2 linked regions of the Caldimonas brevitalea genome follow. The protein of the gene in region 1 interacts with the protein of each later gene in a pairwise test. Links are inferred from orthologs where the notes say so. Each region holds a gene or a part of one and is shown on either strand. Other genes may lie near its edges. The genes, in order: dnaQ and dnaE.

What was found.
Region 2: the proteins of dnaQ (region 1) and dnaE interact in binary tests that used the Escherichia coli proteins (3 or more experiments, as listed by UniProt). The link is inferred for Caldimonas brevitalea from one-to-one orthologs.

Annotation. Positions count from the first base shown.
Region 1 is NZ_CP011371.1:3,794,303-3,810,171, reverse strand. The notes cover bases 1-2,793. They hold dnaQ (DNA polymerase III subunit epsilon), read left to right. Parts: upstream 1-939; coding sequence 940-1,647; downstream 1,648-2,793. Other genes in these bases: AAW51_RS16090 (DUF2138 family protein), read left to right, coding at 2,060-2,793; fdx (ISC system 2Fe-2S type ferredoxin), read left to right, coding at 562-900; hscA (Fe-S protein assembly chaperone HscA), read left to right, coding at 1-531. Outside these bases: more of AAW51_RS16090, read left to right, coding at 2,794-3,793; AAW51_RS16085 (DUF1175 family protein), read left to right, coding at 3,790-4,467; AAW51_RS16080 (MG2 domain-containing protein), read left to right, coding at 4,480-9,147; AAW51_RS16075 (YfaQ family protein), read left to right, coding at 9,167-10,951; AAW51_RS16070 (YfaP family protein), read left to right, coding at 10,948-11,712; AAW51_RS16065 (YfaP family protein), read left to right, coding at 11,687-12,505; AAW51_RS16060 (TIGR03013 family XrtA/PEP-CTERM system glycosyltransferase), read left to right, coding at 12,980-14,350; AAW51_RS16055 (XrtA/PEP-CTERM system exopolysaccharide export protein), read left to right, coding at 14,410-15,045; AAW51_RS16050 (XrtA system polysaccharide chain length determinant), read left to right, coding at 15,194-15,869. UniProt on the Escherichia coli protein: DNA polymerase III is a complex, multichain enzyme responsible for most of the replicative synthesis in bacteria. The epsilon subunit contain the editing function and is a proofreading 3'-5' exonuclease.
Region 2 is NZ_CP011371.1:4,458,367-4,469,293, reverse strand. What follows is about bases 1-4,123. They hold dnaE (DNA polymerase III subunit alpha), read left to right. Parts: upstream 1-398; coding sequence 399-3,923; downstream 3,924-4,123. Other genes in these bases: AAW51_RS31235 (hypothetical protein), read right to left, coding at 4,085-4,123; AAW51_RS18650 (sulfurtransferase), read right to left, coding at 1-359. In the rest of the region: more of AAW51_RS31235, read right to left, coding at 4,124-4,537; AAW51_RS18635 (patatin-like phospholipase family protein), read left to right, coding at 4,599-5,828; AAW51_RS29355 (glycoside hydrolase family 6 protein), read left to right, coding at 6,128-7,954; AAW51_RS18625 (ComEA family DNA-binding protein), read right to left, coding at 8,165-8,506; lipopolysaccharide assembly protein LapB, read right to left, coding at 8,743-9,900; AAW51_RS18615 (LapA family protein), read right to left, coding at 9,890-10,207; AAW51_RS18610 (integration host factor subunit beta), read right to left, coding at 10,316-10,669; rpsA (30S ribosomal protein S1), read right to left, coding at 10,722-10,927. UniProt on the Escherichia coli protein: DNA polymerase III is a complex, multichain enzyme responsible for most of the replicative synthesis in bacteria. This DNA polymerase also exhibits 3' to 5' exonuclease activity. The alpha chain is the DNA polymerase catalytic subunit.

The sequences.
Region 1 (15,869 bases):
GAGCGCGAGCTGGTCAGCGATTGCCGCTCGCTGGCACGCTTCGAATTGCGCGGCATCCCGCCGATGGCGGCCGGCGCGGCCCGCATCCGCGTCACCTTCCAGGTCGACGCCGATGGCCTGTTGAACGTGTCGGCACGCGAGGAAAGCTCCGGCGTCGAAGCGGCGGTCACCGTCAAGCCGAGCTACGGCCTGAGCGACGACGAGATTGCCCGCATGCTGCAAGAGGGCTTCAGCACCGCCGAAAGCGACATGAAGCTGCGCGCCTTGCGCGAAGCACGCGTGGAAGCCGAGCGCCTGCTGCTCGCCACCAAGGTGGCGCTGGAACGCGACGCCGACCTGCTGTCACCGCCCGAGCACCACCGCATCGACCAACTGCTCGAAGAACTCGCCGCGGTCATGCAGCAAGACGACCACACGGTGATCGAGGCAGCGATCGAACGCCTGGCCAAGGGCACCGAAGCGTTTGCGGCCGAACGCATGAACCGCAGCATCCGGCAGGCTTTGTCCGGCCGTAGCGTCGAAGAGGTCTGAACCGGCCCGTATCAGAGGCCCGAGTCCGCCATGCCCATCATCAAGATCCTGCCCCACCCCGAATACGCCCCGCAGGGCGCCGAGATCGAGGCGCCCATTGGTACCTCGATCTGCGAGGCCTTGCTCGACCACGACATCAAGATCGAGCACGCCTGCGAAATGAGCTGCGCCTGCACCACCTGCCATGTGGTGGTGCGAGAGGGCTACGACTCGCTCAACGAACCCGAAGAGGGCGAGGAGGACATGCTCGACCGCGCCTGGGGCCTCGAGCCGCAATCGCGTTTGTCGTGCCAAGCCATCCTGGCGCAGCGCAACGTGACGATCGAGATTCCCAAGTACTCGATCAACCACGCCAAAGAGAACCACTGAGCGCGCGGCAAGGACCGAGCGCTTCACGATAATCGTGGCATGACCCGACAGATCTTCCTCGACACCGAAACCACCGGCCTGAGCCCCGAGGCGGGCGACCGCATCATCGAGATCGGCTGTGTGGAGATGGTCAACCGGCGCCTGACCGGCCAGAACAAGCACTTCTACCTGAACCCTGAGCGGTCCAGCCATGAAGACGCGGTCAAGGTGCACGGCCTGACCGACGAGTTCCTCGCCGACAAGCCCTTGTTCAGCGCGGTGGCCGACGAACTGCTCGAGTACCTGGCCGGCGCCGAGATCATCATCCACAACGCCAGTTTCGACATCGGCTTCCTCGATGCCGAGCTGCGCCGCCTGGGCCGCCCCAAGTTCATCGAGCATGTCGGCTCGGTGACCGACAGCCTGTTGATGGCGCGCGAGATGTTCCCCGGCAAGTCCAACTCGCTGGACGCGTTGTGCAAGCGGCTGGAAGTCGACAACTCCAACCGCACGCTGCACGGCGCCTTGCTCGACGCGGGGCTGTTGGCCGAGGTCTACATCCAGATGACGCGCGGCCAGGAGTCGCTGGTCATCGAAGACGACGAGGGCGGCAGCGGCGACCTGGTGATCGAGCGTGTCGACCTGAGCCAGTTCCAGTTGCCGGTATTGCTCGCCACTGAAGCGGAGGTGGGTTCGCATGAATCGGTGTTGGCCGAGCTCGACAAATCTTCGAGCGGCAAAACACTCTGGCGGAATCTTGTGTCATAATCGCGGCTTCTCGATTGCAGCGCCCTTCACACCGAAGGTCGCAGTGGCCGAAGCCCGATCGACACCCGATTCGGGCGGTTAGCTCAGCGGTAGAGCACTGCCTTCACACGGCAGGGGTCGCAGGTTCGAACCCTGCACCGCCCACCAAAAAAGAAGAATGACGAAACCCTCCTTGCGAGGGTTTCGTCGTTTCTTGCGACCTCTTATCTCTTGCTCCGGCTTGCGCCGATCCGACCCCGCGCGCCCTGCCGGACCAGGTGCCGGGCGTCGGCCACCGACTCCCTAATTTGAACGGTCGCATCCTCCACAAAGGGGAGGGCGCTGCCCACGCCGAGCAGGTATGCTGCGCGCCAGCCTGCGCACAGCGGGCGACACACAACATCAAGCCAGAACGGTCGGAAGAGGGAATCTCGTGAATCGCAAAACGCGTTGGCTCGCGGGCTTGGCCGTGGGCGTCGTGGTGGTCGCGCTCGCAGCGGCGGCGCTCACCCGGGGCCGGTTCGCCGGCCGCTACAACGCGCTCGACGTCGACCTCGGCCAACCCGACCTGCTGGTGCGCTCGGCCCGGCTGGGCGCGTTGTCGAAGGACCTGGTGGCCGCGCCGCTGCTGCGCGACGTCCTCACCGAGGACTTCGTGCACTACTACGAAGACCACCCGACCCGGCTGTCGTTGCTCGGCACCCTCAAACGGCTGGCCTATGACCACCAACTCAGCTGGAGCGATCGTTTGATCGCTGCCGTGCTCGACGCGCCGGCCGAGCTTGCGCTGTGGCGGGACGGCAAAGGCCGGCCGAGTCATTTCGTGTTGCTGCTCGAGCACAACCTCGCCGCCGAGGCCGTGCTGCAACTGGCCAAGGTCGGCTTGCCCGACAAGCAGTTGAGTGTGGCCGGCGAACTCGGCTCCGGCTTCGGGGCCAAGAGCACGGTCTACGCCGTCAAGCTCAACGCACGCACCACCTGGCTGTTCGTCTCGCAAGGCGGGCGCACGCTGGTGGCCTCCGATCCCGGGTTGTTGCTCGAGGCGGACGGCGGGCTGTCGCGGCGCGCCGCCGGGGTGTTGGCCGACGCGATCGCCACCGAGCCGGGCGCCGTCTCGCCGTTCGCGCGCGACTTCGATCTCGGCGCGCGCGGTGACGTGGCACAGCAGATCGCGGCGAAGACTTCCTTCCTGTCCTTCGGCTACCAGCACTTCTTCCCCGATCTGAAAGCTGTGCGCCTCGACCTCGATGCCCGCGGCCAGTGGTCGCTCGCCGCGCAGGCCACGGGTGCGGCGCTCGAGCAGTGGGGTCGTGGTGCGGCACAACTGTGGCGTACGCTGCCGAGGTCGAGTGCGCTGTGCGCCAGCCTCCCGATCGACGTGTCGCGCGCCGAGCCGATGCTCGAAATGCTCGGCGGCAAGGCGGGCAGCGCACTGGCGGCCGACCTGCTGCCGGTGGCCGGCTTGTGCTGGGGCCCGCAAGGCGGCTTGTTCGCGCCGATGCTGGCGCTGCGCTTGCGAGAAGGGGCGGAGACGCGCCACGACGAGACACTCGCACGCGTGCTGCAGCAGGCCACTGCGGACCCTGCCAAACAAGCCGCGGCCGACGAGGACGACGAGAACAAGCGCGCGGCGGCAGACAGCGAATCCGCCAGCGCCGTGCGCACCCAAACCTTGAAGCAGCCCAACGGCGCACGCCTGTGGACGCGCCGCGTGGCGCATGAACACGGCGCCGTCTCGCAAGGTGGGCAACGGGCCAACGTCGTCGCGGTCGCGCGCCTGGGCTCCTTGCTGGTCGCGTCGACCGACCTGCGCGCGGTCGAGCACACGCTCGCGGTGGCCGCCAAGACCTACCCGGCCCTGTCCGACACGCCGGTCGATGGCGCCGTCCCGGTGCTGTTCGCCGACGGCGCCCGTCTGGCCGGTGTGCTCGAGACCGAGAGCTGGCGCACCCTGAAAGCGGCTGCAGCGCCCACCTTCAACCGCGTCGCGCGCGAGCTGCTGACACCCCGGCTGCAGGCCGTGGCGCGGCTCGGCACGCTGCAGGTCGGCCTGCCGATCGCCGTGCAACCCGCCGACCGAACCCAGTGGGTGCCCCTCGCCGTCCATCGCGAAGCCGCGGCGGCGCGTGCTGCGGGCCCTCAGCCAGCGGCGAAGGCGACGCCATGACGCTGGCCGATGGCTCGCGCCGCCGTGCGCTGCTCACGATGGCCGGCAGCTGCGCCACGGCGCTGCTGACGCGCCCGGCCTATGCCGCCAGCCGCTCCACGCTGCGCCCGCTCGATGCCGAGCAGTCGATGGCGTTCCGGCGCTGGTTCGTCGCACTGGTCGACAACCAGGTGTCGCGCCCATCGCCGCGCTGGGTGCACCGCGATTGCGCGGGACTGGTCCGTTTCGCGGTGGCCGAGGCCATGCGCCCGCACACGTCCACCTGGCTGCAGGCCATGGGCTGGAACCGGCAGCGTCCCCGACCGCCCGAGTTGAACCTGGCCGACGACCAACGCGGCTGGGCGCGAGCCTGGCAACTGCCCGAGGGCGACGCTGGGGCGTATGCCCCGGCGATCGCCATCGTGCAGCACAACACCCGCCATGTCGGTCGCCAGCGCACCACCGCGCTCCCGGGCGACCTGTTGTTCTTCGACCAGGGCGACGACCAGCACCTGATGGTGTGGACCGGCCGGCACATCGCCTACCACACCGGCGCCGAACCGCAGCCCGGCGACAACGGCCTGCGCCGGCTGCGCTGGGAGCAGTTGTTGGCGATGCCCGATACACGCTGGCGTCCGCTCGAGCACAACCGCAATTTCGCGGGATTGTTCCGCTTCGGTTTTCTGTCGCACTGAGTGTCGACTCGCATGATCTCCATCTACGCTATCTCCCGCCGCTCGACGCGCCCGGCGCTGCGCTACGACACGGCGCTGTTGGCTCTGCTGCTTGCCGCCCTGTGCAGCCTGCTGGCGACGGGCGCCGCCCTCGCCGACGACGAAGACACGGGCTACATGCCGCCGCGCGGCGTGCCGTTTTTCCTGCTGACCGACACCAGCTTCGCGAGCAGCGACGAAGCCCGCGTGCGGCTGGAGGTGACGGGCGAACAACTCGCCGAGGTCGAACACGCCGGCGGCGCCGACATCGCGCTCTACCGGGTCGAGCGGCCCCTCGAGTTTTTGCGCCAGCAGCGCAACCTGCACCGCATCGATCTGAAGGCCGCTGCGCGGCCCGAAGGCCTGGCGAACACGCTGAGCTATCTGTGGGACCGCTGGTGGTTGCGCGCCCGGCAGATCTGGCAGAACCTCTTCAAGGGTGAGTTGCGCGTCAAGGTCACCGAGCAGGCGCCGCAGCTCAAGACCTCGCCCGACATCGGCAAGCCCACGGCCTACACCTACACCAGCGCCTACCGCTCCCTGCCAGGTCTCGCCGAGGTGCAGCGCATGCGCTACCCGGTGGCGGCCGCAAAGCCGATCGCACCGCCGTCCGATCTCAAGCTCAGCGGCTCGTCGAGCGAGTTCCGCCCGCCCGAGGAAGGCAACGTCTACATCCCGCTCGGCCGTCAGCAGCCCGGGCTGTACGTCGTCGAAGCCGCGGTGGGCCGCCACCGCGCCGTGACGCTGCTGTTCGTGTCCGACACGGTGGCCGTCACCAAGACCTCGGGCCGCCAGTTCCTGATCTGGACCGCACAGCGGGCCGATGGCCGGCCGGCGCAGGCCGAGGTGGTCTGGACCGACCTGGCAGGTGTGCTCGGCTCCGGCCGTACCGACGCGCACGGCGTGCTGGCGCTCGACCATGCGGTGCCGCAGACCAGCTACGCCTTCGGCGTCGATGCGCAAGGCGGTGTGTTCGTCACCGAAAACTTCTACTACGACAGCGAGATCTACAACGCCAAGCTCTACGCCTACACCGACCGGCCGCTCTACCGCCCGGGCGACGAGGTGAACATCCGCCTCTACGGCCGCGAGTTCACCTCGGCCACGCGCTCCACGGCCTTGCCGGCGGCTCCGGTCGAGCTGCAGGTGATGGATGCGACCGGTGCCCTGGTGCACCGTGAGCGCCTGGCCTACCACCCGCAAGACGGTGCCGCCGCCCGCTTGCGGCTGCCCGCCAATGCGCCGGCCGGCGGCTACGAGATCGTGCTGACCCGCGGCGAGGACAGCTACAGCGCCGCCTTCCGTGTCGCGCCCTACGTCAAGCCGCACTTCGAGGTGCTGGTGGAGCCGGCCCAGGCCAGCTTCAAGACCGGCGAGAAGATCAGCGGCCGCATCCGGCTGGCCTATCCCGACGGCAAGCCCGTCGCCAAGGCCAGTTTGCGTTTGAGCGCGCGCGCGCAGGTGTTGACGATGGTCGAATGCGATCTGCTCTACGGTGGCTTGTTCCCCCTGCAGATCGCCAACGACAAAGAGCTGCACACCGATGCCGACGGCGTGGCGGCGTTCGAGTTGCCGCCCGCCAAGGAGCCCAGTCGCTTGGTGCTCAGCGTGCTCGCGAGCGACGGCGCCGCGCAGCGTGTCAAGGCGACGCGCGAGATCCTGATCGAGCGGGCGGCCAGCGCCTGGACGCTGCAACCGCAGCGGCGCTACGCAGCCCCCGCCGAGACGGTGACCTGGAGCCTGAAGCCCGACGACGACGGCGCCGCCCAGCCGAGCAAGCCGACCGCCTGGCTGGCCATCCACCAGGAAAGCCAGACCCGCACGCAAGGCACGCTGGCGCCCGACGCGCAGCAACTGACGTTGAAGCTGGAACGGCCCGGCTCCTACACCGTCGAGCTGCGTGACGAGCAACAGCGTCTGCTCGGCGCCGCACCGTTCTGGGTGTCCGGCGGCGAGCTGAAGCCGCCGCAAGGCGCGATCGAGATCGTGCTCGACAAGCCGCGCTACCGGCCCGGCGACACGGCGCGCGCGCTGATCACCTTCCCGGTGCCGGTCGAAGATGCCCTCGTGACGCTCGAGCGGGACCGTGTCGAGCACTATGGCCGTTTGCTGGCGCCACAAGGCGTGGCGAACGTGCGCCGGCTCAACGAGCGTCAATGGGAGGCCACGCTGCAGGTGAAGGCCGACCATGCGCCCAACATCAGCTTCTCGGTGGCCTATGTGCACGGCCATGAATACGGCTTCCAGAATGCCGGCGTGGTGGTCGAGCAGCCGGCGCTGCAGGTGACGCTGCGCACCGACCGCGAGAGCTACCGACCGGGCGAGACGGTGGTGCTCGAGATCACCACGCGCGACGCCGCCGGCAAGCCCGCGGCGGCGGTGCTGAGCATCGGCGCCGTCGACGAGATGGTGTATGCGCTGCAGCCCGAGCTGGCGCCCAGCCTGCAGGAGTTCTTCTACCACCTGCGGCGCAACAACGTGCGCACGCAGTCCAGCCTGTCGTTCATCTCGTTCGACGAGGCCTACGACGCCCGGACCGCCGCGTCGATCGCCGGCCAGCGCCACGAGCGCGGCGTCAAACTGCTCGAGCGGCCGCGACGTGACGAACGCGACACCGCCTACTTCGAGCCGACCGTGCGCACCGACGCCAACGGGCGTGCCCAGGTGCGCTTCAAGGTGCCGGACGCGCTCACCCGCTGGCGCATCACCGCCAAGGGCTACGGCCTCGGTGACGCCGACGGCCTGGTGGGCGAACGGCGCGCCTTCTTCCTGTCCGACCAGCCGTACTTCGCGAAGTGGACGGCACCGACTTGGGCGCGCGAGGGCGACCGTCCGCAGGCCACGGTGGCCGTGTTCAACCAGACCCGCGAACGCCGCGCCCTCAAACTCAGCCTCGGCATGCCCGGCGCGGCACCGCTGGTGCGCGAGCTCGATGCCGCCCCCGGCGCAACCTTCGTCGCACTCGACCTGCCGCCCCTCAAGGCCTCGACCGAGGTCACGCTCGATGTGCACCACGGCAGCGAGCGAGTCGACACGCTGACCACCCGGCTGTCGGTGGTCCCGCGCGAGTGGCGCGGCGAGCAGGAGCTGATGGTGCCGGTGCCCGCAGGCAGCACGTCGACCCCGCTGGCCCTGCCGGCCGACGCCACCGGCGTACGCCTGCGCGTGCTGCCCACTGGCGTGGCGGCGTGGACCCACGTGGCCGACGGCCTGATCGAGCAGCCGCATGACGGTGTCGAACACACCGCCAGCCGCATCGTGCCCTTGGCGCTGGCGCTGCAAAGCCTGTCGGCCGACGTGCCGCCACACTCGCCGCTGCGCCAGCGTTTGTATGCCGCGCGGCTGCGGCTGGCCGCGCTGGCGGGCCCGAATGCGGTGTTCGGCTGGTGGGGGCAGGGCAGTAGCGCCGACAGCGCGTTCTGGAGCGCCTATGCCTACCACGCCGACCACCTCGCGACCCGCGCGCTCGGCATGGAGCTGCCGGCGGCGCACTGGGAGCGTCTGCTCGACATCTACAGCGAGAAGGGAGGGCAGGAGCCACTCGCGCAGCGGGCCTGGGCGCTGTGGCTGATGCACCGCATGGGCCTGCCGACGGCGACCATGACCGAAGGCCTGCTGGCCGAACTGGCGCAGGGCGAGAGCGAGGCGTCAGCTGCACCGACTGCTGCGAGCGCGGCTTCATCGCCGACCGTCGCACCGCCTCGCCGTGTGGCCGGCGGCCACTGGTTCACCGACGCCACGGCCGGGCGCGATCTCGCCTTGGTGGTCACAGCGCAACTGGCCCGAGCGCACCGCAAGGAACTGCCCCCCGCGGTGTCGGCCGGGCTCGAAGCGGCCTATGCGCGGCTCGAGACCTCCGAGGCGATGCTGTCGCAGGCGCTGCTGGTGTGGTCCGGGCGGCGCCCCGCACAAGGCGACGCCCTCGCTGCCGCCCTGGCCCGCGCGAGCCAGGCCGATGCCGGCCTCGACCGAACCCTGGCCTTGATCGTGCTGTCCCACACCAGCGGGCTGAGCTTGCGCGCCGAAGCACCGGCCGACGCGCCCAAGGCGGGCTGGACGGCGCGTGCATCGGCCAGCGGCCAGAGCGAGTGGGTGCCCGCAGGACGCGAGCTGCCCACCGCCGTCGAGTGGGCCCAGCCGACGGCGCAACCGCTGATGCTGTCGGTACGACTGCAGGGCCGCGTCACCTCACCGCGCAACACGCTGCCGGCGCAACTGCAGCGCCGGCTCTATCGCCTGCAACCGCAGGGAGCCTCTTTCGAGCCGGTGCTGGTGAAGCCGGGCGACGCCCTGTCGAGCCGCGAGTTGTACCTCGACGAAGTGACCGTGGTCTCGAAGCAGACGCTGTCGTTCGCGCTGGCCGAGCTCGCGCTGCCACCCGGCGCAAGCCTCGAGCCCAGCACCTGGGGTATTCGGCTGAAGTCCGGCGGCGCCGAACCGGCCGCCTTGGACCGCGCGATCGCCGAGGCCACCTCGCTCGGCTACAGCTTGCCGGTCGACAGCCTGCCGGCCGGCGAAAGCCGCGTGTTCCGCCACCTGGTGCGGTTTGCACAGCAGGGCAGGTTCCAGCTTCCCGCGGCGCGGCTGTGGCGGGTGTACCAGCCGCGCGCGCAGGCCGTCGAGGCGGCCGAAGGCGGTGGTTACGCCTGGCAGGTGCGGTGAGGGCAGATGGGGTGCGGCGATGAGGCGCAACCATGTTCGAACTGACCACGCGCCGTTCGCCGGCGTGTGGCGTGTGGCCACGGCAGCGCTGCTGGCCGGCGCGCTGCTGAGCGCCGCTCACGCCCGCGAACCCGGGCCGGGCGAACTGCAGCTCGCGTGGCTGGACGCCGCCGGTGAAGTGCAGGCGGTCACGCTGCGCGCCGATGGCAGCGCCAGCACCACGCGTGTGGAAGATCTCGGGCCCACGTCGGGCGTGGCGTTGGGCAGCCTGTGGAAGCTGGTGTCGTATGCACGTCTGGCCGAGGGCGCCGCGCGCGAGCCGGAGTACCGCTGCCAGGGCGGCAGACCCGACGAGGTGTATTGCTGCAACCCTGGCCAGCAGATCGGCCGCGGCACAGCCCTCTGGCGCTCGTGCGGCCTGTACTTCGACGCCACGCGGGTGCAGTGGGACCGGCTGCCGCCGGGCGGTGCTTTGGGCGCCTTGCCCCCCTCGATGGCCGCCCTGCAACAAGGCCGGCATCTGGATGAGCATCAGCGTGTCCCGCTGCGCGACTGGTTGTCGTGGTTGGGCCAGTGGCCCGCACCGGTGCGACAGCAGGCGCAAGACGACCTGCTGGGCTATTGGCTGCAGGGCCCGGGGCGCGCCGTGTTGGGGCAGGTTGGCAGCCGCTTGCGCGTCAAGACCTTCACCATGGCCCGCGAGGAGGCCGGCGGCCAAGGCCAGCGCTGGGCCGGCGCGTCGGGTTGGACGGGCGAGGGCACGCCGATCTGGATGGCGGCTCGCGGTACCAGTGCCCAAGTGCTGCCGACCTGGGCGGCGCGCGTGTTGCAGCATCTCGACGGCGAGGGGCTGCGAGCGGCGCCGTCCTTGGGGCAGGTCGCCACTGACGCAAGCGATGCCACCTGTGTCCGGGTCGACTACTTCAGCCGCTACCCGATCGCACGGCTGCATCCCGAGCCGTCGCAGCAGGGTGTGCTGCCGGCGGGGCACTACCGGGTGCAGTTCGCCAACGGACAACGGCTCTCGATCGAAAGCCGTCGTGACTTGCGCTGGTCGCGCGGCGACGACGGGCGGGTGCGGCTCGAAGGCCGGCTGACACTCGAGGACTATGTCGCGCGTGTCGTCGAGCGCGAGGGCCGTGCCGAACCGGCGGCCGCCGCCCAGGCCCTGGCCGTCGCTGCGCGCACCTACGTGCTGGCGCGCGGGCGGCCGGACGCGGGCTGCCTGGCGATTGCCGACAGCAGCGCCTTGCAGCGGGTCGCGCCGAGGCCGCCGAGCCGCGGCGCGCGTGCGGCCGCGACCTACACCGCCGGCCTGGTGCTCAAAGGCGCGGAGGGCCGCTACCACAGCAGCCAGGCGGCGCCCAACGTCATGTCGTGGGCCGACAGTGTGCGGGCTGCCGAAGCCGGCGAGCGCTTCGACGAGCTGCTGCGTCATGCCTATCCACAGGCCGCGTTGACGGCACGCGCCGGTGCGGCGGGCAGCAGCTGCGAAGCATTGCCGCTGGCCGAACATTGGCTGACCACCCGGCGCGCCGTGTGGCAGCGCATGTTGGCCGGTGAACCGGGCTACGCGCCGCCGGCGCAGGTGCGGGTGTGCCGGCTGGCCGGGGGCCGCCCGCACGCGCTGCGCGCTGCCGGCCGGCTGTACGTGAGCGGTGTGCAGTCGCTGGAGGAACGCCTGACGCTGACGCACGAATATCTGCACCTCGCGTTCTCCGGCCATCCGCGCAGCGCCGATGAATCTTTCATCGAGCGGCTCGCACGCCGGCTGCTCGGCCTCGACGACGAAGGCGCTTCATGAAGTACATGTTCATTCCTGCGATGGCGCTGGCCATGGCACTCGGTCCGGCTGCGGCACCGGCCCAGCAGTCGGTCACACTCGAGCTGCCCCGCGGCGGTTGGCGCACCGGCGGCGACCCGTCCGCAGCGTTTCTGCAAGAGGTGCACTACCCGGCGTCGCGTGTCGCGACGCGGGCCGACACCTCGGCACTGGCCCAGATCAAGGGACACATCGACGGCCACGCGAAGGCCGCCCCGGCCACCTTGGTCGTCAACGGTGTCGCGATGCCACTCGAAACCGATGAGGCCGGTGGCTTCCAGCGGCCCTATGCCTTCAGCGGCGGCTCCAACAGTGTCGAAGTGCGCGGCCCGCACGGTGTCAAACGGACCCAGTTCATCGACGCCGGCACCGGCGCCCGGCCGCGCTTGCGCGTGCTGCTCAGCTGGGACACGCCCGGCACGGATGTCGACCTGCACGTCATCACGCCGCGCGGTGCCCATGCCTACTACGCCCAACGTGTCATCGACGGCGGTGGCGCCCTCGACGTCGACGTGACCACCGGCTACGGGCCCGAGATCTTTGCCGCCACGCGTCCCGAGCGCGGCACCTGGCACGTCTATGTCAATTACTACGGCGGGGGCGAGGGCGGCCGGTCGACCACGATGGCCCAGGTGGCCGTGATCAGCGGCGAAGGCACCGCGTCCGAAACCCAGCGCGTGTTCCGCGTGCCCCTGCGCTCCACCGGAGACCTTCAACATGTGGCGAGCTTCAGCGTCCTGTAAAGCCGGTGCGCTGGTCGCCGCCTGTTGGCTCGCCAGCGTCACAGGTGCCGTCGCTGCCGAGGTGGACCTGCAGGGCCCGCGCGGCGGCTGGCACGCGGCCGGCCTGCTGGAAGACGACGAGCGCCCAGCGGTGGCTTATCCGCACAACCTCATCGACCGTGGCGCCCAGAAGCACCGGACCTTGATCCAGGGCCGACTCGCCACAGCGCAAGGACGCGACCGGCGCTCGCCCCACCAACTCGTCGTCAACGGCAATCCGATGCCGTTGTATGCCGGGGATGACGGCCGCTTCGTGCGGCCCTACGCCTTCGGCCCCGGCTCCAACTCGATCGAGGTGCGCCGGCCGGACGGCGGTGTGGCCAAGCGCCTGCAGTTCTACGAAACGCGCGGCAACGGCCCCAAGGCGGCGCTGCGCGTCATTGCCAGCTGGGACGACCCACAGGCCGAGATCGACATGCATGTGGTGACGCCCGATGGCCAGCATGCGTTCTGGGCGGCGCCTGTGTTGCAAGGCGGCGGCGGGCTGGACGTCGACAGCGTCGACGGCGCCGGTCCCGAGATGTTTTCGCTGTCGGCGCCACGCAAGGGTCGCTACCACCTGTACGTCAACTACTGGGGCAACTTCGGAGAAGCCGGCTACCACTTCGACGAGACGACGCGGCAGCGGCCGGTCATCACGGTCTCGTTGAGCGTCGTCACGCGTGAGAACACACCGCAGGAAAAGCGCGAAACCTTCGTCGTGCCCTTGCGGCGTATCGGTGATCTGACGTGGGTGAAGACGGTGGAGTGGTGAGCGCGCAACGTCGAGGGTATGTTGCGAGCCTGATGCGAGGGACGCGACGGACACCACCAGCGGGTGCTCGTCGCGCCTGCAGTCGCATGACCTACCTCAGGGTTCACGAGCGGCCTAAGAGCTGGCAGCTTTGCCATAATCACGCTCACACGACGCCCAAGCCGCATCGCGCCTCAATGTAACCTCGAGGTAACGCAACGCCGGTCGCATCGTGAGGGCCTGCTCCCCGGCCCGTAGGTCACCCTTCAATGACCTGCTCTCCACGTGTCCCAGACGAAGTGTTCACCGACACGCGCTGGACCACCCCTTACTCAAGGGGGCCGCAGCACCTACTTAGAGGATTGTGCGGAATTCACGGATGTGGAGAATGAGTTTCAAGAGTTTCACGAGCTTACCGCCCGCTGTCGTTCGGTCGAGGGAGCAACTGGGGAGGACAGAATGAGGGTGTTCCGCGTATTTCATCATCACGTCGCTTTGTCGACATTACTCGAGCTGTTTGCGGACAGCTTGTTGTGTTTTCTGGCCGCGCTTTTCATCGCGTCGGCCATTCACCTGGTGCCGGGTCAGCATGTGCAAGTGGTGGCGCAGTCCAACATCGTTTGGCTGGCCGCCGGCTTCGCACTGGCGATGCTGCTGCTGTACTCCTTCGTCGGTCTCTACCGACAAGGGTCCACACCGATGGGTCTGGGCACCATCCTGCGGCGCGCCTTGCTCGCCCTGCTGATCGGTGCCTACATCATCTATCTGCTGATCAGCGAGGTCGCCAACGGCCCGTCTGCCGGCTATGTGGCCGGCTTCGTCATGCTCTACCTGCTGGTGGGTCTCGTGATGGTGCGGGTGGCGGTGTTCCTGATGCAGCGGGCCATCGGTGCCCCGCGCGTGCTGATCGTCGGCACCGGGGCCGAAGCGCAGAGCGTCGCGCAAGACCTGAGTGCCTTGCGGCGGATCGAGCGCAAGGTGGTCGGCTTCTACCCGACGTCGACCGAAGGGCCGGCCGCCGTCTCGGGCGACAAAGTGTTCTCGCGCAGCCTGTCGATCGAAGAGGTGGTGCGGCAGAACGATGTCGACGAGATCATCGTTGCCGTGCGTGAGCAGCGCGGCGGCGGCATTCCGGTCGACCAGTTGCTGGCCTGCCGCATCCGCGGCACGCCGGTGCTCGACCTGGCGGGCTTCTACGAACGTGCCAAGGCCGAGGTGCCGATCGACAGCCTCAAGGCCAGCTGGCTGATCTACAGCCAGGGCTTCGTGCAAGGCCCGGCGCGCCGGGCGGCCAAGCGTGTGTTCGACGTCGTCACGTCGTCGCTGCTGCTCGTCATCACTGCGCCGGTGATGCTGCTGACGGCGCTGCTGATTCGCCTCGACAGTCCCGGCCCCATCATCTATCGGCAGGAGCGTGTCGGCCTCGGTGGCCGTTCGTTCATGTGCTTGAAGTTCCGCAGCATGCGCACCGACGCCGAGAAAGATGGTGTGGCGCGTTGGGCCACGCAGAACGACTCGCGCATCACGCGCGTGGGCGCCTTCATCCGCAAGACCCGCATCGACGAGCTGCCGCAGCTGCTGAGCGTGCTGCGCGGCGAGATGAGCATGGTGGGCCCGCGGCCCGAGCGGCCCAGCTTCGTCGCGGAACTGCAAGAGCAGATCCCGTTCTATGACCTGCGCCACAGCGTCAAACCCGGCGTGACCGGCTGGGCCCAGATCCGCTACCGTTACGGCGCTTCCGTGGATGACGCGCGCAAAAAGCACCAGTACGATTTGTACTATGTGAAGAACAACTCGCTGTTCCTCGACCTGCTGGTGCTGATCGAGACCGTGAGCGTGGTGCTGTTCCGCGAAGGCGCGCACTGAACCAATCAAAAGGCCGGTGCCTGCTGCGCCGGCTACATAGTGGGAGTGAGGAGCACAAGATGTCCTTGATGAGCAAGCGCGCCGCCGGGCGCCTGTTGCGTGCCGGTTGCAGTCTTGCCGCCGCGGCCGTGTTGGCCGCCTGCAGCACCACCGCCTCGTATCCGCCTGCGCCGACCAAGGCGCAGACGTCCGACCATCGTTACCTGATCGGCGCGCTCGACACGCTCAACATCGTCGTGTGGCGCAACCCCGAGCTGTCGACCTCGGTCACGGTGCGTCCCGACGGCTACATCTCGACGCCGCTGGTCGAAGACGTGAAGGCCGCGGGGCGCAACCCCAAGGACCTGGCACGCGACATCGAGAAAGCGCTCGGCAAATACGTGCGCGAGCCGGTGGTGACGGTGGTCGTCAGCAACTTCCAGGGCACGTTCTCGGAGCAGATCCGCATCGTCGGTGAAGCGACGCGGCCGCAAGCCGTGCCCTACCGGGAAAACATGACGGTGCTCGACGTGATGATCCAGGTCGGCGGCCTGACCGATTTCGCCAACGGCAACGGCGCGGTGCTGGTGCGGGGCTCCGAAGGTGGCAAGCAATTCAGCCTGCGCCTCAAGGACCTGCTCAAACGTGGCGACATCTCCGCCAATGCCGACATCAAGCCGGGCGACATCATCATCGTCCCGCAAAGCTGGTTCTGAGCACGCCGTCCTTGCGAGTGCCGCCCGGCCTGGCGCTGCATAAGCGGGCCGGGCTCCGTGTCGTTGATGCCCGCCGGGTGCGTTGCCGCCCGGCCGCCGCTGGCGCACCCGCGAGAGGGTGGCCTACAGGAACGAGGTCCGAGACTTTATGAACGAGTTTGTCCGCCAGGCCGCCGGCGTGCTGTACGACGTTTGGCAACGCCGCTGGATCGCGCTGGGTGTGGCGTGGCTGGCCGCCGTGCTGGGCGGGGCCATCGTCTTCATCGTGAAAGACCGCTACGAGGCGACGGCCCAGATCTACGTCGACACGCAGACGGTGCTCAAGCCGCTGATGGCCGGCCTGGCGTTCCAGCCCGACATCGACCAGCAGGTGCGCATGCTGGCACGCACGCTCGTCTCGCGCCCCAACGTCGAGAAGCTGGTGGACAACCGCGACATCGGCCTGATGCCGCCTGAAGGCAGCCAGCGCGAGCGGGTCATCAACTCCTTGATGACCAAGATCCGCGTGACGCCGAGCGGCGGCGGCAACCTCTACACCATCAGCTACCGCGACACCGAAGGCGAGCGGGCGCACCGGGTGGTCGAAAACCTCGTCAACCTGTTCGTCGAGGCGAGCATCGGCGGCAAGAAGCGCGACTCGCAGGAGGCCAGCCGTTTCATCGACGAGCAGATCGAAGAATACGAAGGCAAGCTGATCGAGGCGGAGAACCGGCTCAAGGACTTCAAGCTGCGCAATTTCGGCGTCTCGGGCATGTCCAACCAGGACTACTTCGCCCGCATGTCGGCGCTGGCCGACGAGGTCAGCCGTTTGCGCATGGAACTCG
Region 2 (10,927 bases), 660 kb from region 1 along the record:
CGGGCCAGCGTGCGCGGGTCGACCGCCGGCGCGCGGCCGGCCTGCGGCCGGATGGTCGGGTGGTTCATGCGGATGATCTCGCGCTTGACCTTGACCAGCAGCTTGCGAAAGGGCACCTCGGCCGACCAGCTCTCCTTGGGTGCCAGGTCGGCAAAACGTGTGTCCTCGCGCAACCACGAGACGAAGTCGCGCACACCGTCGACGGGGCCGGCAAGGAACAGGTTGAGGCCTTCTTCGGCCAGCAGCACGGTGCCCTTCAAGCCCAACGCTGCCGCGCGTGAGTGGATGCTCTCGCGCAACGCCGCAGCATCCGGCAGGGTCACGAACTTATAGGCGGAAATGTTCAGAACGTCAGTCACGCCGGCGATTTTAGGGAGGTCGCCTCCTAAAATCCCGGCATGGCCTTCGTACACCTACGCACCCACACCGAGTTCTCGGTGGTGGACGGCACCTTGCGCATCGACGAGCTGGTGGCCGCTGCCGCCGCCGACCAACAAGTCGCCCTGGCAATCACCGACCTGAACAATCTGTTCGGCGCGATCAAGTTCTACAAGGAAGCGCGCGGCAAGGGGGTGAAGCCGGTGATCGGCGCCGATGTCTGGCTGGAGCCGGAGCCCGGCTCCGGCGACAAGCTGCCCAGCCGATTGCTGCTGCTGATCCAGGACAAGCAAGGCTATCTGAACCTGTGCGAGCTGCTGGCGCGGGGCTGGACGCAGAACGTCAACCGCGCCCAGGCCTGCCTCAGGTGGGAGTGGCTGGAGGCGCTGGGCGGCGGCTTGATCGCGCTGTCGGGCGGCGAGCAGGGGGCCGTGGGCCAGGCGTTGATGGCGCGTGACCCGAAACGCGCCGAAGCGCTGGCGCGGCGTCTCGCCGGCCTGTTTCCGCAACGCTTCTACATCGAACTGCAACGTTTTGGGCAGCCCGGCAACGAGGCCCATGTCCGCGCCGCAGTGCCGTTGGCCGCCGAGTTGGGGCTGCCGGTGGTGGCGACCCACCCGGTGCAGTTCCAGACCCCTGACGATTTCGACGCGCACGAAGCGCGGGTGTGCATCGCCGAAGGCGAAACGCTGACCAATCCGCGGCGCGTCAAGCGCTTCACCCGGGAGCAGTACTTCAAGCCGCAGGCCGACATGGAGGCCTTGTTCGCCGACATTCCGTCGGCGCTCGCCAACACCGTCGAGATCGCCAAGCGCTGCAGCCTGACGCTGGTGCTCGGCAAACCGCAGCTGCCCGACTTCCCGACGCCCGAGGTCGACGGCCGACGCCTGCCGATGGAGGAGTACTTCCGCTACGCCTCGCACGAGGGGCTGAAGGAGCGGATGGAGCTGCTGTTTCCCGACCCCGCCAAGCGTGAGCAGGAAATGCCGCGGTACGTGGAGCGGCTCGACTTCGAGATCAACACGATCTTGAAGATGGGCTTCCCCGGCTACTTCCTGATCGTGGCCGACTTCATCAACTGGGCCAAGAACAACGGTTGCCCGGTGGGGCCGGGCCGGGGCTCCGGCGCCGGCTCGCTGGTGGCCTATGCGCTCAAGATCACCGACCTCGACCCGCTGCGCTACAACCTGCTGTTCGAGCGCTTTTTGAACCCCGAACGGGTGTCGATGCCCGACTTCGACATCGACTTCTGCCAGGCCAACCGCGACCGCGTGATCGACTACGTGAAGGAGAAGTACGGTCGCGAGGCGGTCTCGCAGATCGCCACCTTCGGCACGATGGCGGCCAAGGCCGCCTTGCGCGACGTGGGTCGCGTGCTCGGCATGGGCTACGGCCATGTGGACGGGATCGCCAAGCTGATCCCCGCCCCGCCGGGCAAGACGGTCACGCTCAAGCGGCCGGGCGACAAGCCCGACAGCGGCATCATCTATGCGCGCAAGGAAGCGCCCGAGATCGAGGAGCGCGAGAAGAACGAAGAAGAGGTGGCCGAACTGCTGGCGCTGGCCGAGCGGGTCGAGGGTATGGTGCGCAACATCGGCATGCACGCCGGGGGCGTGCTGATCGCCCCGGGCAAGATCACCGACTTCTGCCCGCTCTACATGCAGCCGGGCAGCGACTCGGCGGTGTCGCAGTACGACAAGGACGACGTCGAATCGATCGGCCTGGTCAAGTTCGACTTCTTGGGGCTGGCGACGTTGACCATTTTGGAGACGGCGAAGGAATTCATCGTCAAGCGCCATCCGGACCAACGCGATTTCGCGTTCGAGACCATCCCGCTGGACGACCGGGCGTCGTACCAGCTGTTGTCCGAAGGCAAGACGGTGGCCGTGTTCCAGCTGGAAAGCCGCGGCATGCAGGGCATGTTGCGCGACGCCAAGCCCAGCGTGTTCGAGGACATCATCGCGCTGGTCGCCTTGTACCGCCCGGGCCCGATGGACCTGATCCCCAGCTTCTGTGCCCGCAAGCACGGCCGCGAAGAAGTGGCCTACCCGCACCCCTTGATGAAGGAAGTGCTGGAGGAGACCTACGGCATCATGGTCTACCAGGAGCAGGTGATGCAGGTCGCCCAGCGGCTGGGCGGCTATTCGCTCGGCGGCGCCGACTTGCTGCGCCGCGCGATGGGCAAGAAGAAGGCCGAAGAGATGGCCAAGCACCGGCTGATCTTCGCCGAGGGTGCGGCCAAGAACGGCATCGGTCCGGACCTCGCCAACGAGATCTTCGACTTGATGGAGAAGTTCGCCGGCTACGGCTTCAACAAGTCGCACGCCGCCGCTTATGCGCTGCTGGCCTATCACACGGCCTGGCTCAAGGTGCACTACCTGGCCGAATTCGTCGCGGCCAACATGAGCGTCGCGCTCGACGACACCGACAAGCTGAAGATCTTCTACGACGACGCGGTGCAGCTCGGCATCCGCTTCGAGCCGCCCAACGTCAACACCGGCACCTACCGCTTCGAGCCGGTGGCCGACAAGGTGGTGCGCTACGGTCTGGGTGCGGTCAAGGGCACCGGCCAAAGCGCGATCGAAGCCATCGTGCAGGCGCGCGAGGAGGGTGGGGCGTTCAAAAGCCTGTTCGACTTCTGCGCGCGCGTCGACCGCAGCCGCATCAACAAGCGCACGGTCGAGGCGCTGATCAAGGCCGGCGCGTTCGACGCAATGGAGCCGAACCGCGCGGCGCTGGTCGCGAGCATCCCGCTGGCGTTTGAATATGCCGACGCGCAGGCAGCCAATGCCGACCAGGGCGGCTTGTTCGACTTCGGCGATTCGCATGCGTCGTCAGCGCAGGAGCCCGAATTGGTCGCCGCCGCAGAGTGGAGCATCAAGGAACGGCTGGGGTTCGAGAAGATCGCCATCGGCTTCTACCTGTCGGGCCATCTGTTCGACGAATACGAGCCCGAGGTGCGCCAGTTCGCCAAGCGCAAGATCGCCGACCTGATCGACAGCCGCGAGCCGCAGCTGCTGGTGGGCATCGTCAGCGACTTGCGCGTGGTCAACGGCCAGCGGGGTCGCGTCGCGATCTTCAAGCTCGACGACAAGAGCGAGGTGATCGAGGCGGTGGCCAACGAAGAGCTGCTCGACGCCAACCGCGAGCTGTTCCGCGACGACGAACTGCTGGTGGTGCAGGGCAAGGTGCAGCCCGACCGCTTTTCGGGTGGCCTGCGGCTCAACGTGCAGCAGGTCTGGGACCTGACCAGCGCACGCTGCCGTTTCGGCAAATACCTCCGTGTCGCGGTCAACGGCACGACACCGCCGGTGGCCGAGCTGGTGCGGCAGTTTCCGCCCAAGCGCACGGCGACCGAGCACGGGGAACTGCTGCAGGGCCTGACGGTGCGGTTGCTGCTGCACCGGGCGATGGCTTACGGCGAGCTCGACCTGGGCGAGGACGCGCGTTTCTACCCCACTGACGAAGCGCTGCTGCGGTGGCGCCAGGATGCCCAGGCCGGGGTGGCGAGCGTGGTGTACGAGGAACCGGCGCCGCGGTTGTGACGGATTCGTGCTTCTCGCGCCGCTTGGCAGGGTGAGGTGTCCGATTGTGGAAACTGTTCCCTTTCCGAGCGCGCCGGGGCACTAAGATCTGGGCTTCCAGAGTCATGCAGGGCCGCCGTCACAGACCGGTGCCCTTCCCGGGAGCCTTTATGAAAGCAAGATCAGCCCTCGTCGTTCTCTTCCTGGCCGGTGCCGCCGGCGTGGCTGGAGCGACGGATGTCGGTGTGTCGGTGAGCGTCAGCCAGCCGGGCCTGTACGGCCGCATCGACATCGGCCATGCGCCGCCGCCGCCGGTGATCTACGCGCAGCCGGTGATCATCCAGCGCCCCCGGGTGGCGCCACAGCCGATCTACATGCACGTGCCCCCCGGGCATGCCAAGAACTGGGGCAAGCACTGCAGGAAGTACGACGCGTGCGGCACGCCGGTCTACTTCGTGAAAGACTACGATCGCTACCGCCAGCACCACGGTGGGCACCACCATCATCACCACCGCGATCGGGATCATGATCGCGACCACGACCGCGGTCATGGCCGCGGCGGTGATGATCACGGACGCGGCGGGCATGACCACGGCCATCACGGCCACAAACACGGTCATCACAAACACGGACATCACAAGCACGACTGAAGGGCGTAGCGCGACGCTCCACCTCTGTTGCTGCTGAAGGCCGGCCATGCACAACCACACCAACACGGGACTGGTGCTGATGGGCGGCGGTGCCCGTGCGGCGTATCAGGTCGGCGTGCTCGAAGCCATTGCCGACATCTGCCGCGACTGCGGTGCCCACGACCGCGGCAATCCTTTCCCGATCATCGCCGGCACCTCGGCGGGCGCCATCATCGGCTCCGCGCTGGCATGCAAGGCCGACAACTTCCTCGGCGCGGTGCACAACCTGCGAGAGGTGTGGTCGAACTTCCGTGCCGAACAGGTCTACCGGGCCGACTCGGTGGGCGTGATGCGCAGCGGGGCGCGCTGGTTGTCGATGCTGTCGCTCGGGTGGGTGATCGCCCGGTGGCGGCGGGCGCGGCCGCGTTCCTTGCTCGACAACACGCCGCTGGCGACACTGCTCGACGAGATGATCCCGTTCGAGCGGCTCGATGGTCTGATGGACGAGGGCCACTTGCAGGCCCTTGCCGTCACGGCCTCCAGCTACTCGTCCGGGCAACACGTCACCTTCTACCAGAGCAGCGACGACATCCTGCCGTGGACCCGTTCCCAGCGCCTCGCGGTCCGCGACCGTATCACGCGTGAGCATCTGCTCGCCTCGTCGGCCATTCCCTTCGTGTTTCCCGCGGTGCCGCTGCCGTTGGCCGGCGCGCGCGAGTTTTTTGGCGACGGCTCGATGCGTCAGGCAGCGCCGATTTCGCCTGCGGTACATCTCGGCGCGCAGCGCATCCTGGTGGTGGGGGCCGGGCGCTTGCACGAGCCGCCGGGGCGCCGCATCGTGTCGCAGGACTATCCCAACCTGGCGCAGATCGCCGGACATGCGTTGTCCAACATCTTCCTCGATGCGCTGGCGGTCGATGTGGAGCGGCTGCAACGTATCAACCACACCCTGTCGCTGATGCCGCCTGAGCTGCGCAGCCGCACGTCGCTGCGTCCGCTCGACGTGCTGGTGATCGCCCCGAGCCAGCGCCTGGACGACATCGCCGGCCGCCATGTGGCGGCATTGCCGCTGCCGATCCGCACCATGCTGCGCGCCCTGGGCGTGACCAGTGTGCCCGGCGACGCCCGCGGCGCCGCATTGGCCAGCTATCTGCTGTTCGAATCCGACTACACGCGCGAGCTGATGGCGCTGGGGCGAGACGACACGCTGGCGCGACGCGACGAAGTCATCCGCTTCTTCGGCTGGCAGGCCCGAACGGCCGACGCAGGGAGCGGCCAGATCGAGGTCCGGGCCTGAGGGCGGCGCGTCGCCGGCTTGCCTTCCCGGCACCCCACACACCACCAGCCTCGCCGCAGAGCTGTCGCGTTGGCGATCACTTGATTCTTGCTCGCGTGCCGACAAGTGCCTCCCGGCGATGATGCACAGCTGTACAAGTTGGAACGTGTGCAGCGCCTTGCAACCGAAAAGCCGTAGTTGATCTCGTTTGGAGGGACTTCGATACTCGGCCTTCCGCGAGGCTGCTCATCAAGCGTTCGCACGACCGCCGCGTTGGCATTCAGCCCGCGAGGCCCCCACCCAACTTGGCAGAGATCGTCATGCGACGCTATCGCACCCTGAACTACCGCACCCTGACATTGATCGCGAGCGCCGCCACCGGGCTGACCGCCTGTGGTGGGGGAAGCAACACGACGGACGCCGCGGGCCCCGCCAGCGCGAGCAGCGCGCAAGAGGCGGGGCGCACTGCTCAGAAAGAGGCTGAGCAGCAGCAATACATCAGCTCGCTCATCTCGTGGTGGCCCACGGAGGGCAAGGCGATCTCGGGCGACCAGCCCTTCAAAGGACTGATCCGCGATCGAGCGCTGGACTCCTACCGCCTTCATTGGGTGGTCGACAACGACTTCTCCAATGTGCAGCAACAAGAGATGCGGAATTCTTGGGACGGGGGGCCTCACAAGCAGGCCACCGTCAACATCGATCGGTGGTCATGGCGCGGCAACGGCCCCTACACGATCACCTACATCGCCTCGGAGTTGAACGGCAGCGAGATCGGCCGGCTCAGCTTCAACATCTACAAGGCGGCCAGCGCGGATGGCCCCGAGGTGAGAACTTGGTGGCCGGTGCAAGGGTCGCGCGTGTCCGGATCGCTGCCATTCAAAGGAGTGGTCGAGGGCTGGGGCCTGAATGCCTACAAGATGTACTGGGTGGTGGACAACGACTTCAGTCGCGTGCAAGAGCATGAGATGCGTGACTCGCAGACCGATGCGCCGCACAAGGAAGCGCTGGTGAATGTCGCCGACTGGAACTGGAAGGGCAGCGGTCCTTACCGCATCACCTATGTGGCCTATGCCGTTTCGAATGGAGCGGAGATCGGGCGCACCAGCTTCGACATCTATACGGGGGCTGCACCTGCACCAGCACCAGCACCTGCACCTGCACCTGCACCTGCCCCGGCTCCGGCTCCGGCTCCGGCTCCGGCTCCGGCTCCGGCTCCGGCTCCGGCTCCCGCACCCGCACCCGCACCCGCACCAACGCCTGCACCCATCTCGAAGCCCTTGTACGGCAAGCCGCTCTACGTCAACCCGGAAAACAAGGCCAAAGTGCAGGCTGACGCTTGGCGCACCACTCGGCCGGCCGACGCAGCGCAGATGGACAAGATGGCAGCGCAACCGGTGGCGCTATGGATCGGCGGTTGGTTCGCCGACGTACAGGGCGAAGCGAATCGCTACATCGAAGCGGCGACACGTGCGGGGCGGGTGGGGACGGTGGTCCTCTACAACATTCCTCTGCGCGACGCAGGCGGCTATTCCTCGGGTGGCGAGGCGGACAAGGCGGCCTATTTGAATTGGGTGCGGGCTGTGGCAGCAGGCCTTGGCAACCGCCCCGCGGTGGTGGTGGTCGAGCCCGATGCGCTGGCACAGCTGGATCAATTGACCGCAGCGCAACAGGCCGATCGCCTCGAAATGCTGCGCGAGGCCGTGCTCATTCTGCGTCAGCATCCGCAGTTGCAGGTCTATCTCGATGCGGGCAATCCCAGCTGGAAAACCGCCGAGGTCATGGCCGCACGTTTGCGCCAGGGCGGGATCGACAAGGCCAACGGCTTTGCGCTGAACGTCTCCAACTTTCACTGGACAGCGGAGAACGTCCGCTATGGCGAGAGCATTTCGAAGCTGGTCGATGGCAAGCATTTCGTCATCGATACGAGCCGCAACGGCAACGGTCCGGCCCCCAACAATGAGTGGGCCAACCCCCCAGGACGGGCGCTCGGCGAGCGGCCGACGTTGTCGGTCGCACATCCCCTGGTCGACGGTTATCTCTACATCAAGGTGCCAGGCGATTCGGATGGTCCGGCCAACGGAGGCCCGGAAGCCGGACAGTGGTTCCCTGAATACGCGCTGGAGTTGGCTCGAAACGCGAAGTGGTAGGTAGTGCCTGTGGCGGCCCCGCCGTTACGCCGGGGCGCCCTCGTGAACCTGCGGCTGGTCTCAACCCAACTCGGTACGAAGGCGCTCCGCTGAACCGGCTATGACCGGTTGGCGCCCGGAGCCGGCCGCTTCGTCTGCAGCATCAAAAAGTACGCCCCGGGACCCGGGGCGTACTCACTGCCGTGGCGGCTCAGTCGAACTGAGCGGCTCTTACGGCTTCGGTGCTGCTTTGGGGGCGGCCGGTTTCGGGGCCGCCTTGTCGTCGTTCTTGGTCTGCGGAACCGCGTCGCTGTAGGGCGCACCGTTGACGGTCAGCCCCTCTTTCGACAAGCGTGCGGCGCTTCCTTTGCCGACCCCTTGGACCCGCGAGATCAAGTCGTCCCAGTTCTTGTAGGGGCCGTTCTTGCGCTCGGTCATGATGCGCGTCGACAGCGACGCGCCGACGCCCTTGATGCTTTCGAGCTGGGCTTGATCGGCCTTGTTCGCATCGACGGCGGCGGAGGCCGCGGTGGCCAGACAGGTGAGCAGGACCAGAACAATCTTCTTCAGCATGCGTTTCCTCCCGAGGTGTTGTGTGGCGCTTGCCAGACGCTTCTGACAAGCTGCACGCAGTCTAGGACGGGGAGGTGGAAGCGTCGCCTGTCAAGCAGGTCAGCGGGAGGAATGCACAGGCTGTCAAGCACTACCGTCAGAGGCGACCCTGAAACGGCATGAAAGGCGGCGGGAGGGAGCGCATGGCGAACACGCTTCTTGTGCTCGCGCGTGCGCAGGGCCTCTGGCCCCCGGCGTCAGTAGTCTTCGATGCGCCGCGGCGGATAGCTGTCCCAGGTGTGGCAGCCCGGGCATTGCCAGAAGTAGTGCGAGGCCTCGAAGCCGCACGCGGCACAGCGGTAGCGCTGCAAGGGTTTGGCCGAATGCGCCAGCACCTGCTGCAGGTGCTGCAGCTCGGCCGGCGACAACGCCTGTCCCTGCACAGTGCTCTCGTCGAGCAGGTGCAGGGCCGAGGCCATCGAGGGGTGTTTGGACAGATGCTGCGCGATGGCGTGGCGGCGCATGCGCGGGTCGTCTTCCAGTTGCCGCAAGGCGGCCAGCAGGTCGACCGACGGGGCCCGCTCGTAGAGGGCCTTGAGGCGTTCCTTCGCCAGCTCCGGCTGCTGCAAGGCCAGCGCCGAGGCGGCATAGTCCTGGGCCACGAGTGCAAATGCCGCCGGGTTGGCGGTCATCAATTCGTGCCACATCTCCAGCGCTTCGGCGTGACGGCCCTGGCGGGCCAGGCGGTGGCCGGCCAGCACCACCGGGCGGGGCGCCTGAGGGGCCACGCGGCGTGCTTCACGCAAGGCCTCTTCGGCCGCTGCGGCATCGGCGCGCGCGTCGGCGTCGAGGGCGATCTCGCACCAGCAGTGCGCGATGCGGCTCGAGAACGATCCGGCGCCGGCCGCTTCGAGCTTGCGCGCCACGTCGATCGCCTTGCCCCAGTCGCGTGAGCGCTCGTACAAGGTCAGCAGGGCCAGCCAGGCGTCGGTGCGGAAGGCCGAGCCTTCGAGCGCCTGGTAGGCCATCTCTGCCCGGTCGAACAGACCCGCCTTGAGAAAGTCCTGGGCGAGTGCGAACTGCGCCCGCTCGCGCTCTTCGCGCGGCAGGTCGGCCCGCCCGAGCAGATGCTCGTGCACCCGGACCGCCCGCTCGTACTCACCGCGCCGGCGAAACAGATTGCCGAGCGCGAAGTGCAGGTCGGAGGTGTCGGGGTCGTGCTGGACCGCCTCGATGAAGGCATCGATGGCCTTGTCCTGCTGTTCGTTCAGCAGCAGGTTCAGCCCTTTGAAGTACGCCTTGGGCGACTCGCGTTCCGCCGAGCGCAGTTGTCGCACATCGATGCGCGACGCAAGCCAGCCGAGCGCGAAGGCCAGCGGCAGGCCGAGCAGCAGCCACTGGAAATCAAAGTCCATCGCGCGGGGGGTGCATCAGCGGCAGGGCTTCCTCGACGACCACCGGCGCCGTGGCCGCCGGCGTTTCGGCAGGCGTGGGCAGCGGGGTGCTGCGGGCGGCGCGCCGATGGCGCCACCAACTCGGCACCATCGCCAGCACGCCGAAGGCGCAGCCGAGCGCAAACGCTGCCAGCACGATGAATACCATCGGGGCGCGCGACTCGTAGCCGAAGAACCAGTGGAGGAGCGCTTCGTGCTGATTGTTCAGCGCGAAAGCGAAGAGCAGAAAGAAGATGGCGGCTCGGAAGAGCCAGAGCAGGGCTCGCATCGCAGCGATTCTAGCTGCGACCCGCGTCGCCTCGTCGAGGTGCGACACACGGCGTCAGGCCGTGCGCAGCCGTGTAGGGGCATCGTGGATGCCGGGCTCGGTGGCCGCTCAGGCGGCAGCCTTGTCTACCGATGCAGCAGATGCTGCGTCATCCGGTTCGGCTGATTCAGCCTCGGGGGCGGTGCGTGCGTCGACCGCTTCACGCAGGGCCTTGCCCGGCTTGAAGTGGGGGACGAGCTTTTCGGGAATGATCACCTGCTCGCCGGAGCGGGGGTTGCGCCCCACCCGCGGCGGGCGGCGATTGATCGAGAAACTGCCGAAGCCCCGGATCTCGATGCGGTGCCCGCGCGCGAGAGCGTCGGACATCGCATCCAGGATGGTCTTGACCGCGAACTCGGTATCGCGGTGGGTGAGCTGGCCGAAACGTTCGGCCAGCTGGTTCACGAGATCGGATCGGGTCATGAATCCTGAGCGGGATCGGGGCGTCGGATGATCAGTCGGAACGCGGGCTGGATCAGCCGTTGTTCTGCTGGTCGCTCAGCTTGGCCTTGAGCAGCGCGCCCAGGCTGGTGGTGCCGGCGTTCTCGCGGTTCTCGGCCGACAGGCGCTGCAGCGCTTCTTGCTGCTCGGCGTTGTCCTTGGCCTTGATCGACAACTGCAGGCCGCGGGTCTTGCGGTCGATGTTGATGATCAGGGCGGTGACTTCGTCGCCTTCCTTCA